3 regions of the Peribacillus sp. YIM B13472 genome follow, and region 1 is predicted to be linked to each of the others. Evidence: riboswitches for the same ligand, from Rfam matches in the RefSeq annotation. Region 1 holds a riboswitch; each other region holds the start of a gene.
What was found. Region 1 has a riboswitch for thiamine pyrophosphate ahead of ACFX4I_RS08855 (ABC transporter substrate-binding protein). Riboswitches for the same ligand answer to the same signal wherever they lie in the genome.

Region 1 (5,432 bases):
GGCATGAAGGATAACCGGCTTTTCAACCTCTTTAGCTAAGATCAGGAACCTCTCCAGTAACTCTATATATGCTGAGTTATCAATATCGGGATTTTCCTGTCTTAAGTAATAGGGAAGCCCAACCTCACCTATGGCAACCATATCTTGACGATGTTCCCGCATCCAGTTCAAAAGTTCGTTCACTTCTTCATCACTTGGGAGGGGCTGCTCTGGATGAAAACCAAAGGCAGGCTTTATTCGTGAATCCTTCAGTGAGAGCTGATAATTTTTAATAGAAGAAGCCAAATTCATGGATACAGTCAGCAAGGATTCCATATGAACCTTTTCCATGTCAGTCAGAATCTGCTTCCGCTTAACAACATCATACCGGTCCAAATGGATATGACTGTCGATGATCCTCAAGTTTAATCGCCTCCCTTAAGTAGAAATAGTTGGCTTCAGTGCTGCATATAAGTCTCTCTTCAAATGAAAAAACTCATCACTAAGAAGCTGTTCTTCATTTCTTGGCCTTGGAAATGGAATTTCCACTTCTTTAATGACAGCAGCCGGTTTTGCTGATAACACATAAATTCTATCTGAAAGGAAAACCGCTTCATCTATGCTATGCGTAACAAATAGCACCGACCTCCGATTTTCTTCCCAAACCGACAACAGCCATTTTTGCATTTGCAATCTTGTCAGTTCATCCAAGGCAGAAAAGGGTTCGTCCAGGCACATCAAGTCCTGTTGACTTAAGATACTCCGGATGAATGCGGCCCTTTGCTTCATGCCTCCAGATAATTCATGCGGATATGCTTTCTCGTACTCTTCTAATCCGGCCTTCATCAAAAGGGCTTTTGCCTTTTCTTTATCTCTGATCCCAGCAAGTTCACTTCCAAGCAAAACATTTTCCAATACCGTCCTCCAAGGTAAAAGGGAAGGCTGCTGAGGCATATAGCTGATATGGCCCTTTAAGCCATTTATCTTTTTACCATCCAGTGAAATGATGCCATGATCCGGCTTCAAAATGCCGCCGATCAAGTGGAACAATGTACTTTTACCGCTGCCCGATGGCCCAAGGATCGTGACAAATTCCCCATCATCCACATGGAAATTCATATCCTCCAATATATTCTGTTTACCATCGAAAGAATAGGAGACGTCTTTAATTTCCAGCTTCATCCTTTTCACCCTCCTTTCTCTTCCAAGAAACTAAATATTTCTCCAGGAAGGTGATGATTCCAAAAAAGATCAGGCTCATTCCCATGATGATGAAAATGGCAACAAACACCCGATCTGTCCTGAACGCAGAGGAAGCGAGAGTCATATAAACACCAATCCCCGATTTTGCCCCAAGCCATTCCGAAATAACTGCACCCATTACACTATAGGTGGCAGAAATTTTCAGGCCGGAGAAAATGAACGGAATCGAGTGAGGAAGTTCCAGCTTCCAAAATAACTGATTTTTTCCCGCTCCCATCATCTTGAAATAATGCTTAAGTTCGTATGGTGTCTGGCGAAAACCGTCCAATGATGCAACCGCAACCGGAAAAAAACATACAAGCGAAATCACTATTAACTTAGGCAGCATGCCAAAGCCAAACCAGATCACCAAGAGCGGCGCCAAAACAATGATGGGTATATTTTGTGATAGTATGAGCAGAGGATAAACCGCGTCCTTCACACCGGGAAATAGGTGTAAAATTGCCGCGATCAATAAGCCGATGCAGCTACCAATAAAAAAACCCGACAACGCAAGCTCGGTTGTGGATATAAGGTGTCCGTAAAGATTGCGGGACGACTCAATTCCTTCAATGAAAATGGACGATGGAGCGGGAAGCAGCCATTCTTCGACTTTCAATAAGACTGTCACTGACTCCCATACTATCAGCAACAATAATAAAAGAAAGAAGGGAGCCCCCTTCTTCCAAATTCCCCTTTTGATCATGCCCGATATTTCTCCGTTAACGTATCCATCGTAATCCCGCTTGGCTGATATAATATTTTCACTTGGGAAATGACATTCGGCGATCCTATTTCAATCATTCTTACATTCATTTTTTCTATCACGGCAAAAAGTTCGGAAAGCTCACCCTCCATTGTCGTTTCAAGCGGGTGAACCTCATACTTGACACCTGATTCTTCAATGATCTTGATTGCTTCGTCGACCATAGGAATGACATTTTCCCCTTTAGGAATAATCTGTATACTAATTAATGAGTTGGCCATTGTATTTCCTCCTATTTTGGTAAAAATTCATTGGTAAATGCCTTTTCAGGATCGAAATCACCTTCAAGAAGCTTATTTTCAGTCATCCAATCACTGTAATTCTTCCAAATTTCAAGCTTTTGTTCACCCCATCGCGGAGCATCATCCTGATACTTGTCTGCAAGCCACTCCTGGCTTTTCTTCACTAGTTTTGCATCAAGATCCGGTGCAGACTTAATTAACATGTCTGCTGCATCGTCAGGATTCTTAATCGCAAACTGGTACCCTTTCGATGCTGCATGAACGAATGCTTTAACAGTCTCGGGATCTTCTTTTATCATCTTTTCATTTGTTGTCAAAACAGGCGTATAGTAATCAAGCTTATCAGAGTATTCGGTTAAGTAAACCATATTAAGCTTTTCATTTCGCAACTCCGCCTCAATGCCTGTCCATCCATAATAGATCCAGGCAAAATCTATATCCCTTTTAACCGAAGTGAAAAAATCCGTGTCTCCTGTATTGACTATATCCACTTTATTTACATCCGCATTTTCTTTTTTCATGAGTGAATCAATAATGGCCTTTTCAACCGGGGACCCCCAGCCACCATACGTTTTCCCTTCAAAATCCTTGGGAGTTTTAATGTTCTTTGCCTCAGGGGAAGCGAATCCCGAGGTATTATGCTGGATGACGGCAGCTACCGAAACAATCGGCACGCCCTGCACGCGGGCTTGCGTTACGCCCTCCTGGTAACTCACGCCAAATTCAGATTTCCCCGAAGCGACAAGCTTATCAGCTCCAGCTTCACCTGGCATGATGATTTCCACATCAAGACCTTGTTCTTTAAAATAACCTTTTTCCTTGGCTACATACAATCCTGTATGGTTTGTATTCGGTGTCCAATCGAGCACGACCGATACCTTTTTTAATTTTTCATTTCCTTCATTTTTAGATGCTTCTTCTTTTTCATTAGTTCCGCCTGCTCCGCATCCAGCCAAAAGGAACAACGAAGTTAACATTGGTAAGAATTTATTCAAGTCATTATCCTCCTACACATCATATAAGATCCATATGCCGGAACCATAATGGGGCTCCAGGGTCTATTCAAATACTGGATAAAAAAAGCAAAAAACGCCCGAAGATGAATTCGGGCGTTAACATACAAAACAAAAAATCAGTAATAATATGTTCCCTCCGCTGGCATCATCCAGATCAGGTTCAAAGAGTCAGCATCTAAAGGATGCAATCTCAGCCAGCAGTACTGGCCCCCCTACATTTCTCGAACATATGAACTTTTCTCTCTCATTATATCAATTCATGGTGAAAAAGGAATACTAATTTGCTTCTTCTCGCTAATTGGAAAGGTATTCCTTGCACTCTAGGATATCTAGCAAAACATCTTTTGGAATGAAAGCAACAAAATTCTGCCTCTTTTCATTCCAATCATTCGCGGCTGCAACGGTGGCTGACCTGTTCCAAATAGTCAATTCCTTGCTGGCATTCATATAATGAGCATTACATGTAGACATTTTTGTTTCCCGGTTTTATAAACCATTAATTTCATAAGCAAAAGGTGGATATGATCATGATAAAGATTAATCACAAATGGTTAGATGTCAGTCAAATCCAACCAGGAATAACATCTGCTAAATCGCTTGAAATTATCCAATTGCTGGCGGAAGATTCTACCGTTTTTGAATACCGGAACTTTGGAGAGTTTAATTTCGAGATACAACTGAGGAACCGAGTCATTGCGGCAGCTATTGCGTTGGATAAAAGTGATGCCGAATTTTCCACACTTGAGGAATCGGAATCCAATAAACAATATTGGCGCCTTTCAAAGGGTGGTACCTTTACCCTTCAGCCAGGGATTCTCCCTCATGCTGCACTCGTTGACATTTTCATAAATGGAAGGCTTTATGCTTTCGAATGCGGGACAGCGATGGTCGTCACTTTTTTAAAGGCCATTTTGGATTTAATCGGCCCTAGGAATTTCGACAACCTTTTTTCAAAACTAGTTTTATATGACTGGCACCCTCCACAAAATATGGCTCTCGATATTCACCAAGGAAGGGATTATTTACCAGGTGATTGTGTTTACTTCAAAAACCCTGATCACGACGAGGCAACTCCTGAATGGCAAGGTGAAAATGCCATATTATTAGGAAATAACCTCTTTTATGGCCACGGGATCGGGATTACCAGTTCACAGGGAATCATCGCTGAATTAAATAGCAATAGAAAGCCGTTCGCCACCATATCAGCATTCCTGACAACTCATATCATTTTCCTGGATAGTTCCTTCTATAGTCAATTCCAACTAAATATCCCCCGCGCAAAGCCCGATCACAGTCCTGTCAGCCTTTCCAATTGTATTGTTTCTGAAATAGGTTCGAATATTTTCCTTTCATGACCCTGGCATTTCCCCTATGCCGTAAAACTGTTTCATTAAATACCGGCATAAAAAAATGCTTGGGGAGAAATCTCCCAAGCATTTTTTGTTATTCACGCACCAATATTCCCTTTGCCTTTGAACCTGCGGGCACTTGCCTGACCCCATTTCGTTATGGATAATGTATAAACAGCCAAGGCTGACCATATGAACAAAAAGGCTAAAAGATGTGCTTTAGTAAAACTTTCATGATAGACGAATACACCGATCAATAAAGATAAGGTCGGAGCGATATACTGAAAAATGCCAAGCATCGATAACGGGATCTTCTCCGCCCCTTTGGCAAAATATAAAAGAGGCAATGCCGTGACAATCCCGCCGCCCACCAACAGCAGGCTTGTGCTTCCCTCTGTAAAGAATTGCATTTCTGATTGGTTCATCAAGTATATCAGGTAACCCAGGGCAAGAGGCGTTACCATCATCGTTTCGAGCGTCAGCCCGATCGCGGATTCGGCCTTGATCATTTTTTTTGCCAGACCGTATAATCCGAACGTCATGGCCAACACAAGAGAGATCCACGGGATCGTGCCGAAATGAATGCCAAGGATCAAGACTCCGATTCCTGCAAGCAGGAATGAAATGATTTGGGCCCTGCTCAATTTTTCTTTTAAGACTATCACTCCCAATAGTACACTGACTAGCGGATTGATATAATATCCAAGGCTCGTGTCGAGGATCCGTCCTGAGTTAACGGCCCAGATGAACACTCCCCAATTAGCTGTAACAAGCAGTGAGGCCGTTAGTAATGCCGTAAAGAGTTTGGGATTTCCCATTATGTTTTTGACATAAACAA
Region 2 (5,432 bases), on a different contig from region 1:
ATTACTGGTGAACCACCGATGGCAAGGGTGGCATTTGCACAGTCGTTGACCGTAACAAAGTTGGTGATTTGGTGAATGAGTGGTTTTCTTTCTTTTACCTTCACGAATAAATCGGCTGCAGAAACCTTCATATTAATTCACTCCGTTCTTTTTTGAAAATGAATGAAAATGATGGACAGGTCCATGACCTTTACCGATTGAAAAGCTATTGCGTATCGCTTCAGAAATATAGGTCTTGGCCAGTTCGATCGACTCTTGCAATGGCAGCCCATTTGCCAGGTTTGATGTAATGGCGGATGATAGGGTACAGCCCGTGCCATGAGTGTTTTTTGTATGAATGCGCTCTCCCTCGATCCATTGGAAGTCAGTCCCATCATAAAAAAGATCATTTGGATTTCCTGCTGCATGGCCTCCTTTAAGTAAAACGGCTTTTGGACCCATTTCTTGTATTGAAATGCATGCCTTGTAGAAATCTTGTTCCGTTCGAATCGACAAGCCAGTAAGTACTTCCCCTTCCGGTACATTTGGGGTTACAAGTGTTGCAAGCGGAAGCAAATCCATTTTTAAGGCAGAGACAGCCTTTTCGTCGAGCAAATGGTGGCCACTTTTGGAAATCATGACAGGGTCAAGGATAACGATGGCAGGCATGAAGGTTTTAAGGGACGCAGCGACTGTTTCCACGATTTCCTTTGATCCAAGCATTCCTATTTTTACTGCATCGACAGGAATATCCTCAAAGATAGCTGCAATTTGATCTGATATGATAGCTGTTTCAATTGGCTGTACTGAACGGACTTCCATTGTATTTTGTGCGGTTACGGCTGTGATGGCAGACATTCCAAAGACACCATGTGCAGAAAATGTTTTTAAATCCGCCTGTATTCCAGCGCCGCCCCCTGAATCAGAGCCTGCGATGGTTAATGCTGTTTTCATAAAAAAACCCCTTCATATAATTATTTTTTAGAAGTATTTTTAGTAATATGAAAGCTAAAATCGCACCAGCGAATGAACTGAGCATAAAAGCCGGTAAAAAACCAAAAAGAGCAGCTTTTTCTCCCAATAGGAGGATGGCAAGTGGATAACAGGCTAGGGAACCGAGAATGCCGGTACCGATCACTTCCCCTAAACAGGCGAATTTTAAGCTTTGTGTTTTTCGATAAAGGATGGCAGCCAAAAGTGCACCGATCATGCTGCCGGGAAAGGCGAAAATTGAACCGGTACCAGACATGTTTCTAATGATGGAAACTAAAAAAGCTTGTGTCACAGCATAAGCTGGCCCCAATAGAACGGCCGTCAGGACATTTGCCAGATGCTGAATAGGAAAGACCTTTGCAAATCCTGCTGGGATGAAAATAAATGAACTGGTCAGCGTCGTTATAGCCGTGATCATGGCAGTCAACGTCAGTTTCTTGATAGGATTCATCATCATGTCGACGACCTACAGCGGCCAATCCTGCTCATTTTGAACCATATCCCAGAATAAATATTCATATCGGGAAGTAACCAAAAAGTGCTTTTCTAATCTAAGAAGTTCCGTTTCTGGCATGCCTTCCGTCAATTCTTCCAACAAAGCGATCAGCCATTTGTGTGCTTCCCCGAATTCAGGAGATGAATAGGACCTTATCCAATCTGCGTAGCGATTGTTTTCCAATGCTGCTCCATTTTGTTCTTTTAATAGCAAACCGATTTCATAATAATCCCAAGCGCAGGGCAGGAGACAGGCGATCAAGTCTGCCAAAGTCCCGTGCTGAGCTGCATTTAGCATGTAACCTGTATAGGCTAGAGTGGTTGGAGTAGGTTCTGTATCTTCCAATTCCTTGGAACTGATTCCGAATTCGGAAGCATAATGCCGATGAATATCCATTTCCACTTGAAGGGTTTCATTTAAAATACTCGCAAACTTTGCCATGGTTTCGATGTTATGAGCTTTGATGACACCTAAAGCAAAGAGCTTGGAATAATCCATAAGATAGATATAGTCCTGCTTCAGGTAATAGGCAAATTTCTTTTCAGGAAGCGTACCATTTCCAATTGCCTGGACAAAGGGATGTGAATGGTTCCTTTTCCAAATCTCTTTTGACCGTGCATGTAGTCTATCACTGAATGTTTCTAATTTAGTATTCTCCATTGTTCATCCTCCTATAGAATGGATCCCTTGTTAATGAAAAACCCCGTTCCTGAATACGGAACGGGGTAGATGGATATAGTCTGTAAATGGACGATATCATCCACTTCCCTCCGCCGGTATGAGCCGGTTCAGGTTCAAAGGGTCCGGAACTAATTCCATCTCAGTCTTAAAAAAAGACTCCCCTAGTGGTGTGAATTGTATGTAATTACTGACATCATATCAGAAAGACAAGAAAATGCAACCCGTATTTGAAAGAGGGACCATTTTATGTCCAGGAAAAAAGGGAGAAGCAGGTAATTGACTTTTGATGGTTATTAGGATAAAATCATTTCTACATCATTTATATATCGATTTCTTATCCAGAGAGGTGGAGGGACTTGGCCCAAAGAAACCTCGGCAGCGGACCCGTTTTGGGAACTGTGCTAAATCCAACAAGCATATGCTTGGAAGATAGGAAGAGCCGTACGGACACTGTCAGCCTCTTCTTGAATTAGAAGGGGCTTTTATTTTTGGGAAATAACGTTTAGTGACATAATAGAAAAGGTATATATAATTTGGTGAAAATCAAACAAGTTGATAAAGTTAGCTAACTAATAGCAGGCTCTAGGATGACTAGGAAAGGAGCCATTTACATGGCAGAATTATTTAAGAGGATTGAACAGAGGAAGGCAAAGCTTATTGAAGAGTTATTGGCCAATGGTGTATACAAAACCTCTGATGAAAGGCACCTTTATGATGCCCCATTAAAAGTACTTGAAGATGAATATAAGATTGTTATAAATAGACCAAATACCGAGTCACCTTCTGAATGGATGACATAGTAAACGATGGACTATATTTTGGGTTCTTGGATAAGGGTATGATGTAAGCATTCGCAGTCTACACTAGTGGATGCTTTTTTTGCGTTTGATAGAAAATGACACAAAATATACATAATTTTAGAATGAAATAGTTATTTTGTCACATTTAATCTTTAAAATAACACATTTAATTTGTGGAAAATAGTTGATTTTTACTAGTAGTTTCATTATGATGAAAGTGTAAAAATATTGAATAAATGGGAGGTGACTATATAATGCCTTGCCGTAAGGTAACTATAGAAAAAGTAGAAGAGAAGAGAAAAGAAATGATCAACTTGGCAGCAATTTACGGCTTAACAAGTCTGCTAACTGTTCAAGCCAGTCAAGAATTGGATACGCTATTAAATGCGTTAACAAGTAAAAGAGATTCTGAAAATTTTCCCCTCCAGAAAGCATATAGGTATTTAAATTAGTCCTCGATTAATATGAAAAAGCTACTGCTCAAGGCAATAGCTCTAAAGAATAATATTAAATATCGACACGTTTACCAAGAATGATCAAATCACGCTCAATGCCATCCAACTCGGCAACTTGAGGTAAATGTGCCCATTCTTCAAACCCGAATTTGGAAAAAAGCTTAAGGCTTGGTGTATTGTGGGCGAAAATGAAACCCAATAGAGTCTTAACACCTAATTTTGGACTCAATTCAATTGCCTTTTGAATCGAAATTTGTCCGATTCCTTTTCCCCGGAAATAATCATCAAGATAAATGCTGATTTCGGCAGTGGAATTATAGGCCGGTCGGCCATAGAAGGATTGAAAGCTCATCCATCCAGCAGTTTTCCCTTCTATAGTAATGATAAATAGCGGTCTACTTTCTGAATGATGTTCCTCAAACCATTTAACCCTCGATTGGACGGATACAGGTTCCGTATCTGCCGTGACCATTCTTGAAGCGATTGTCGAATTATATATTTCAACAATTCTGGGTAGATCAGAAAGATCTGCCTCTCTAAACTCTATGTGCTCTTCCATGATTTAAACTCCTAACTAGCATTTATTCAATCTCCAGAATGAAGGGTAATCCCGTTTTTTGTTTAAGGGACGGTGAATGACACCCAATCCATTGAAAGTTTTATATTATCATACACTCTTTAATCTTTATCTGACAATTTTTTTATGTTAAGACTGCAGATTTTTTGGGTATGTAAAAGATTAAATACTTCTAATAAAGAGACAAGAGGAGAACCAAATGAAAAAATTGGCAGGTTTATTGATTATAGTACTAGTTATATGTTTTGCTGCATATGAACTTCAGGCCTCGGAGTCGGAAGATGTGCAAAGGGTGATGGCTTTTGGAGATTCATTGACCTATGGAAAAGGGGATAAGGACGGGGAAGGATATATAGAAGGCCTTGAGGATGAATTGAATAATCCGCAATCGGAACAAAAAGTGAGTTTTTGGAATTACGGTATAAAAGGCCAGGAGACGGATGGGGTGATGAAACAGCTTGATGATTACCGCATTAAAACGAAACTCGATGAAGCCGATACTTTCATCGTTTATATTGGAACGAATGACTTGATCAATAGTAACGGAGGGGACTTGGAGAAAATAAGTGACAGAAAAATCATTGAGGGTAAGCGGGAGTATATCAGCCATCTGAAAAAGATTACATCAACATTGATAGAGGCAAACGATAAAGCGGATATTCTGGTAGTAGGACTATATAACCCAATTAAAGGCAATCAAAAACTTGAAAAGCACATTCGCGATTATAACCTGTCAATAAAGGGAATAGCGGATAAAGATAAAAGGATGTTATTCATTCCTACAAATGATCTTTTTGAAGATAAAAAGAAAACAGAGTATTTCAGTGATAAGTTACATCCGAATGAAAAAGGGTATCAGCTCATTGCGAATCGGGTTTTGGAAAGTTATGATTTCAAATGAAAGCAAAAATGCACAGGAAGGCGATCTGTGCATTTTTACCCGTTAAGTAGCTAGGAGTTTGATGTCGCTTTTAGTTGAGGGAACTGCAAGTCATGGAGCTGCTTGTATCTGCCGTTTTTTTGCAATAACTGTTGATGTGTTCCTTTTTCATGAACCTGCCCTTTTTCCAGAACGATAATTTGGTCGGCATCATGAATGGTTGATAAACGATGTGCAATTACTATTGAAGTCCGGTTTTTCATTAAGCGTGACAATGCTTGCTGGATATAATGTTCGGATTCTGTATCCAAGGCCGCCGTTGCTTCATCGAGAATGATGATTTGCGGATTTTTCAAAAGTGCCCTGGCAATGGCAATGCGCTGTTTTTGTCCGCCTGAAAGCTTGACTCCGCGCTCTCCAATCTGAGAATCATAACCATCAGGAAAGGCACTGATAAAGTCATGCGCATTTGCTGCTTTGGCCGATTCGATGATTTCATCATCTGTAGCATCAAGTTTGCCATACACGATGTTATCACGGATGGAACCATTGAATAAAATGATATCCTGGG
Region 3 (5,432 bases), on a different contig from region 1:
CGATCCCGAGTGTCTGTAAATCGCTTTGCCTCCATCGCAACCGCGATTCGGTGAGCACGTCTGATGCTTCCCGATAACAACGGGATGGAATAGGCTTTCATTTTAAAATATACCGATCTTATCCCTTTTCCCCTTTCGAAACCGCGTACCTTCATCGCGTTTCGTATCGTTTGGAACTCCTCCATCATGATGGGAATCAGCCTTAATGCCGCCATGAAACTATAGGCATATTTCGGTTTAAGCTTAACTTGCTGCATTAACGAATAAAACAAGTTCACTGGCCTTGTCGTTAAGGAAAAAGTTAAACCAAGGGCCGCAAAGAACAAAGCTCGAAAGCCCACCAGTAATCCCCTCATGAAACTTTCTTCCGTAATCGATATTAGGCCCCACTCAAACCAAAGCGTCTCACCTTGCCCGAATAATATCATTGCAGAAGAGGTGGATATAAAAATGAAACAAAAGGGAATCGACAAAAGTAAGATTCGTTTTATCGAATGCCCGGTAAAAAACAAAAATAAAAGTAATACGCCAATGGTGATATTCATCATATAATTCAGGTCATGAATGAATAACGCCACGATGCATAACACAATCAGTACACCAAGTTTAAGGCTTGGATTAATTCTATGGAGCCATGTTTCTGCATTTGAAACATTCATCTACATGACACTCCTTTTATAGTGATAAAACTTTAGTCTCCAAAAATCCGGCTTGCGCAATGTTTTCATCACTTATTACGTTTCCGTCCTTAACCGTCCAGATCCTGGTTGCAAAGTTTTTTGAAATATGATCGTCATGAGTTACCATGATCACTGTTATTCCGCGTCTTCGATATTCCTCAAACCTTTCCAGTAATGCAAAGGTATTTTTCGAATCTTGGCCAAAGGTTGGCTCATCCAGGAGAATGATTTTTTTGTCTATTACGATTGAGGCGGCTACGCTTAAGCGACGCTTTTGACCCATTGATAATTGAAACGGATGTTTATCCCGATGTGCCTCCAGGCGGAACACTTTAAGCAAGGAGCGGACTCTCTCATCTATTTCTTGTTGCGGCCTTTTATCAATTCGCAATGAATAGGCAATCTCTTCATATACAGTATTTGCAACGAACTGAAACTCAGGATTTTGAAAGACAAACGTCATATGATCCGTTGGATTTTTCACCTTTTTAATCGGTGTTCCCAATAATTCATACTTACCATTCGTTTTTATGAACTGCATCAGTGCATGCAAAAGAGTACTCTTCCCCGCGCCATTTTCACCCCTGATTACAATCCATTCACCTGAATGGACCTTCAGCTCTTCAATCATGATTTTCTCCTCTTTATTCCGAAAACCGCGAAATCCTTGCACATCCATAAGGGGTGAATCATCTGTAAATGGGTGTTCCCGAATCGGTGCATACTGCTGTATATATTCATCCCAAACACCTGGGAACCAAATTCCATGTTCTTTCATTTCATTTTTATATAGTGAAAGAATGGTGTCTCTTGGACCATCAGCTATGATTTGACCATCATCGTTAAAAAGCACGATTCTTTCGATGAATTCTAAAACATGGTCAATTTTATGCTCGACGATAATAACCGTTTTGTCTCGTCCGACTTCCTTCAACAATTCCCAGATTTCTTTCGTTCCTTCCGGATCAAGCATGGCGGTTGGTTCATCTAAAAATATCACTTCTGGTTCAAGGGCCAATACTGAAGCGATTGCCAGACGTTGTTTCATCCCGCCTGATAATGTTTCAATACTTGTATGGCCCAGGTTCAATCCTACTTTACGGAAATGATTTTGAATCTTCTCTTTCATTTCTTCTTTAGGGACGGAAAGATTCTCAAGGACGAAGGCAATTTCCTCATCGGCAAATGGCATGCAAAACTGACTATCAGGGTCTTGAAAAACATACCCCCACGAAGAAGGGCATTTCAATTTCTCCGTTTTCATCGGTACTTCGATGGAATTCGGAATCAATCCACTTAACACTTGTAAAAGAGTCGACTTACCACATCCTGATGGTCCCAACAATAGCACTTTTTCTCCTTGATCGAACGATAATGATAGGTCCTTGAATATCAAAGATTCATCACCGGGAAATTTCATTCTTAACTTTTCAACAGAAACGATTGGTTCCATGGCCCTCAACCTCTACTTTTGATCCAGTTCTGCATAATCTTTATTTGAAACCGGACGCACAAGATTAGTTACTCCTGTTGCTTCCAGGACTTTAACTAGATAATAGGCAGTCACTCCTGCAAAGAATATGGAACCCACAAACCTCGCTATCATGAATAACGATAGATTCCAAGTTGAAAGCGCACCTATTTCCCCGTATGCAAAATCCATGATAACTGATGCCAGGCAGGAAGCTATCGCAGCTAAAACGGCCACCGGCATATTGAATTTTTTATATTTGAACGCCATGAACACCAGTTCCGCGAACAAACCTTGTACCACCCCATATAACAGTACGGTCAGCCCCCATGGTGAACCAAGAAAGAACTCCCCGGAAGCTGCAGCTATCTCCGCCAAAAGTGCCACACCCGGTTTCCGTAAAATTAAAAAGGCGACGGGGCCAGCTATAAACCACATTCCATAAATAAGTTGATCCAGATGTAACCCTAATGGTTTAACTGAATAATAAATCGAACCCCAAAGGATATAAACGATTCCAAATGCTACCGCAATTACGATCGTGACCAATATGTCCGTTAATTTCAATCCTTTTTTCATTGTTTCATTCCCCTTTATACTTCTAGTGTTTCCTTATGCACAGGCCATGTCTCTAAACGATAAGCCATTTCCCAAAATGAGTATTCATATTGGCTGCTGAGGATAAAATGCTCTTTCATTCTTTCCTTATCTTCGTCTGTCACTTTTTCAGCAATTTCATCAAGCCTGGCAATTTGTTCTTCCACCAAAGTACGGAACCACTCCCCTCCGTAAGCCGCTATCCATTCTTGATAAATCGGCTCTTCCGGAATGCACCCTTGCAGTCTTTCACCTATTTCATAATACAGCCAGTAACACGGCAAGATAGCTGCAATAACATCCCCTAAATGTCCCGAATAAGCCGCACGATACATGTGGGAAGTATAAGCATAAGCAGTCGGGGCAGGTTTGAAATTATCCCGTTCTTCTTTTGTGATGCCTAATCTCTCAGAAAAATTCTCATGAAGCTTCAACTCCGCTTCATATGTTCCTTGTGCATGGCCGGCAAGCCTGCTTGTTGTATGTAAATCTGTAGCTTTGACTGCCCCTAAAGCTTGAACCCTGGCAAAATGGGATAAATAATAGGCATCTTGCATGACATAAAAGCGGAAACACTCCAATGGCAATGTGCCATCTCCTATTCCTGCAACAAACGGGTGATTAAAACTAGCTTCCCAAATATGATCAGCTTCCTGACGAATTTCCTCTGAAAACTTCATGTCCATTACCTCCAAATAATATTTTTCAAGAAATGTTACGAAAAAAAACCTTTTATCCCCCTTTTTTTGCAAACAAAAAACCACTTTCTTAAACGTAAAGAAAGTGGTTGTACTTGAAAAATACAGAAACGTATTGTTCCAGACCCCACTTCCCTACGCTGGTATAAACCAGATCAGGTTCTAAGGGTCTTAAAGTCATACTTTAATCTCAGCTTCTGCGGTAAAATCAACTTTTACCTATAAAGCACCCCTAGTGGTACAAATTGTATATTTAATTTTCATTTGCCTTTATATTAACACGATAAATCCAATTGTCAAACGTATTAGAAAAAGTTTTCAATCTAATGCTTTAAATTTACTAGCCTTTCAATCTTGCATAACCACCTAACTTGATTGATTAAACCATTGTTAATCCACCATTTACGGAAAGAGTTTGCCCCGTAATATACCCTGCATCTTCCGAAACGAAATAGGCAGCAGCACTGGCAATGTAAAAGGCGAGTTAAGATTTTACTCGTGAATTCAACTGGTTTACTCGTGAGTTCAACTGGTTTACTCGTGAGTTTGGCGGTTTTACTCGTGAATTCACCCGATTTACTCGTGAGTTTGGCCGATTTACTCGTGAATTCACCCGATTTACTCGTGAGTTTGGCCGATTTACTCGTGAATTCTTTTATTTTCTAAAAAATAACCTAAATGTCAGGGAACAGTTGCATGACTGTCCGCTGACATTTAGGTCATCTACTAAAGAACAATATTATACATTCGATGTTGCTTTTAGTTTTATATTGTCCTCGATCTGCGGTTTATCATAGCTGCCATACCTTTCTTTCACAACGAGTAACGCCAGGGCAGCCATTATGCTCGGGACTGTGAAGGCCATAAATGCATTTTGTGGCGAATAGTTTGCAGCCAGCAATAATCCTATTAATGTAGGGGCAACAATCGCTCCAATTCTACCAAAAGCCAAGGCCCAACCTATCCCGGTGGTCCTTATCTCACGCGGATAATACTCGGAAATATACGTATTGGCCAAATTCATCGTGCCAACTGTACAGGCACCTCCAAAAGCGATCAGAACATATAATGCTACTGCATTTGAGGTCAATCCTAATATGACAAAACAGACCGTACCTATGGCACAGAGGGATACAAGTACTCTTCTATGGCCTATTTTCCCAACTAAGTACCCTCCAATTATCGATCCGCCAATTTGTCCTATTCCCGATATAAGATTGAAAGATAAACTGGATGAAAGGCCGTATCCGGACTGCTGCATGATTTTGGGTAACCATGTATTGAGTCCGTATACCATAAGTAAACAATTAAAGGCAGCTACCCAAAAAGCAAATGTGCTAAGAGTACGCTTATTTTCAAAGAGTTTCTTGACTGGAAAGCCCTTTGCCCTTTCTTGGACTTTGGCAAACTCATAATCGTCCGACTCTTTATAGTCGCCGTCTGGGTCAATGCGATTCAGAATTCCAGCAAGCTTTGCTCCTTGTTTTCGAATAACATAATAGGAAAGCGATTCAGGAAATTGCTTCATGAAGAATGGCAGTGCCAGTAAGGGAAGAGCCCCTATCCAATATAAAACCCTCCAACTCATTTGTTCCATCACATACATTCCAATTAAAGAAGCAAGTATGCTTCCGACAGAATAACCACAGTACATAGTGGTTACAATGAGCACCTTATTCTTTTTGGGTGAGTATTCCGCCATTAAGGAGATGACATTTGGCATTAATCCTCCCATTCCCAAGGCTGCTATAAATCGCATAACCGAGAAAAAGGCAGGATTCAGGGCAAAACTTGAAAGTAATGTAAAAACACTGAATAAACATATACAAATGGCAAGCACTTTTTTTCTTCCTAGTTTATCCGCAAGGGGTGCAAAAATGAGGGCTCCCACCATCATTCCGAACAATGAATAACTTGCTATTCCGCCAGCTTCGACGGGCGTCAAGTTCCATTCCTCCATCATCAAAGGTAAACCAACTCCGTACA

Region 2: it holds a riboswitch for thiamine pyrophosphate, as region 1 does, so the genes downstream of both, tenA (thiaminase II) here and ACFX4I_RS08855 (ABC transporter substrate-binding protein) in region 1, are expected to answer to the same signal.
Region 3: it holds a riboswitch for thiamine pyrophosphate, as region 1 does, so the genes downstream of both, tenA (thiaminase II) here and ACFX4I_RS08855 (ABC transporter substrate-binding protein) in region 1, are expected to answer to the same signal.

What each region holds. Positions count from the first base shown of each region.
Region 1 covers NZ_JBHZPG010000008.1:82,840-88,271, forward strand. Annotated here, with positions in the region: gene ACFX4I_RS08835 (TatD family hydrolase) at 1-402, opposite strand, end outside; gene ACFX4I_RS08840 (ABC transporter ATP-binding protein) at 418-1,161, opposite strand; gene ACFX4I_RS08845 (ABC transporter permease) at 1,145-1,927, opposite strand; gene ACFX4I_RS08850 (thiamine-binding protein) at 1,924-2,208, opposite strand; gene ACFX4I_RS08855 (ABC transporter substrate-binding protein) at 2,220-3,206, opposite strand; TPP riboswitch at 3,360-3,469, opposite strand; gene ACFX4I_RS08860 (hypothetical protein) at 3,540-3,716, opposite strand; gene ACFX4I_RS08865 (protein-glutamine gamma-glutamyltransferase) at 3,773-4,600, shown strand; gene rarD (EamA family transporter RarD) at 4,693-5,432, opposite strand, start outside.
Region 2 covers NZ_JBHZPG010000001.1:127,105-132,536, reverse strand. Annotated here, with positions in the region: gene thiM (hydroxyethylthiazole kinase) at 1-131, opposite strand, end outside; gene thiD (bifunctional hydroxymethylpyrimidine kinase/phosphomethylpyrimidine kinase) at 133-933, opposite strand; gene thiW (energy coupling factor transporter S component ThiW) at 902-1,423, opposite strand; gene tenA (thiaminase II) at 1,439-2,128, opposite strand; TPP riboswitch at 2,217-2,322, opposite strand; SAM riboswitch class I at 2,481-2,585, shown strand; gene ACFX4I_RS00640 (Fur-regulated basic protein FbpA) at 2,761-2,949, shown strand; gene ACFX4I_RS00635 (aspartyl-phosphate phosphatase Spo0E family protein) at 3,204-3,401, shown strand; gene ACFX4I_RS00630 (GNAT family N-acetyltransferase) at 3,457-3,963, opposite strand; gene ACFX4I_RS00625 (GDSL-type esterase/lipase family protein) at 4,181-4,882, shown strand; gene ACFX4I_RS00620 (ABC transporter ATP-binding protein) at 4,933-5,432, opposite strand, start outside.
Region 3 covers NZ_JBHZPG010000004.1:92,475-97,906, forward strand. Annotated here, with positions in the region: gene ACFX4I_RS04860 (energy-coupling factor transporter transmembrane component T family protein) at 1-659, opposite strand, end outside; gene ACFX4I_RS04865 (ABC transporter ATP-binding protein) at 676-2,133, opposite strand; gene ACFX4I_RS04870 (ECF transporter S component) at 2,146-2,730, opposite strand; gene tenA (thiaminase II) at 2,745-3,428, opposite strand; TPP riboswitch at 3,562-3,690, opposite strand; gene ACFX4I_RS04880 (hypothetical protein) at 3,945-4,112, shown strand; gene ACFX4I_RS04885 (MFS transporter) at 4,186-5,432, opposite strand, start outside.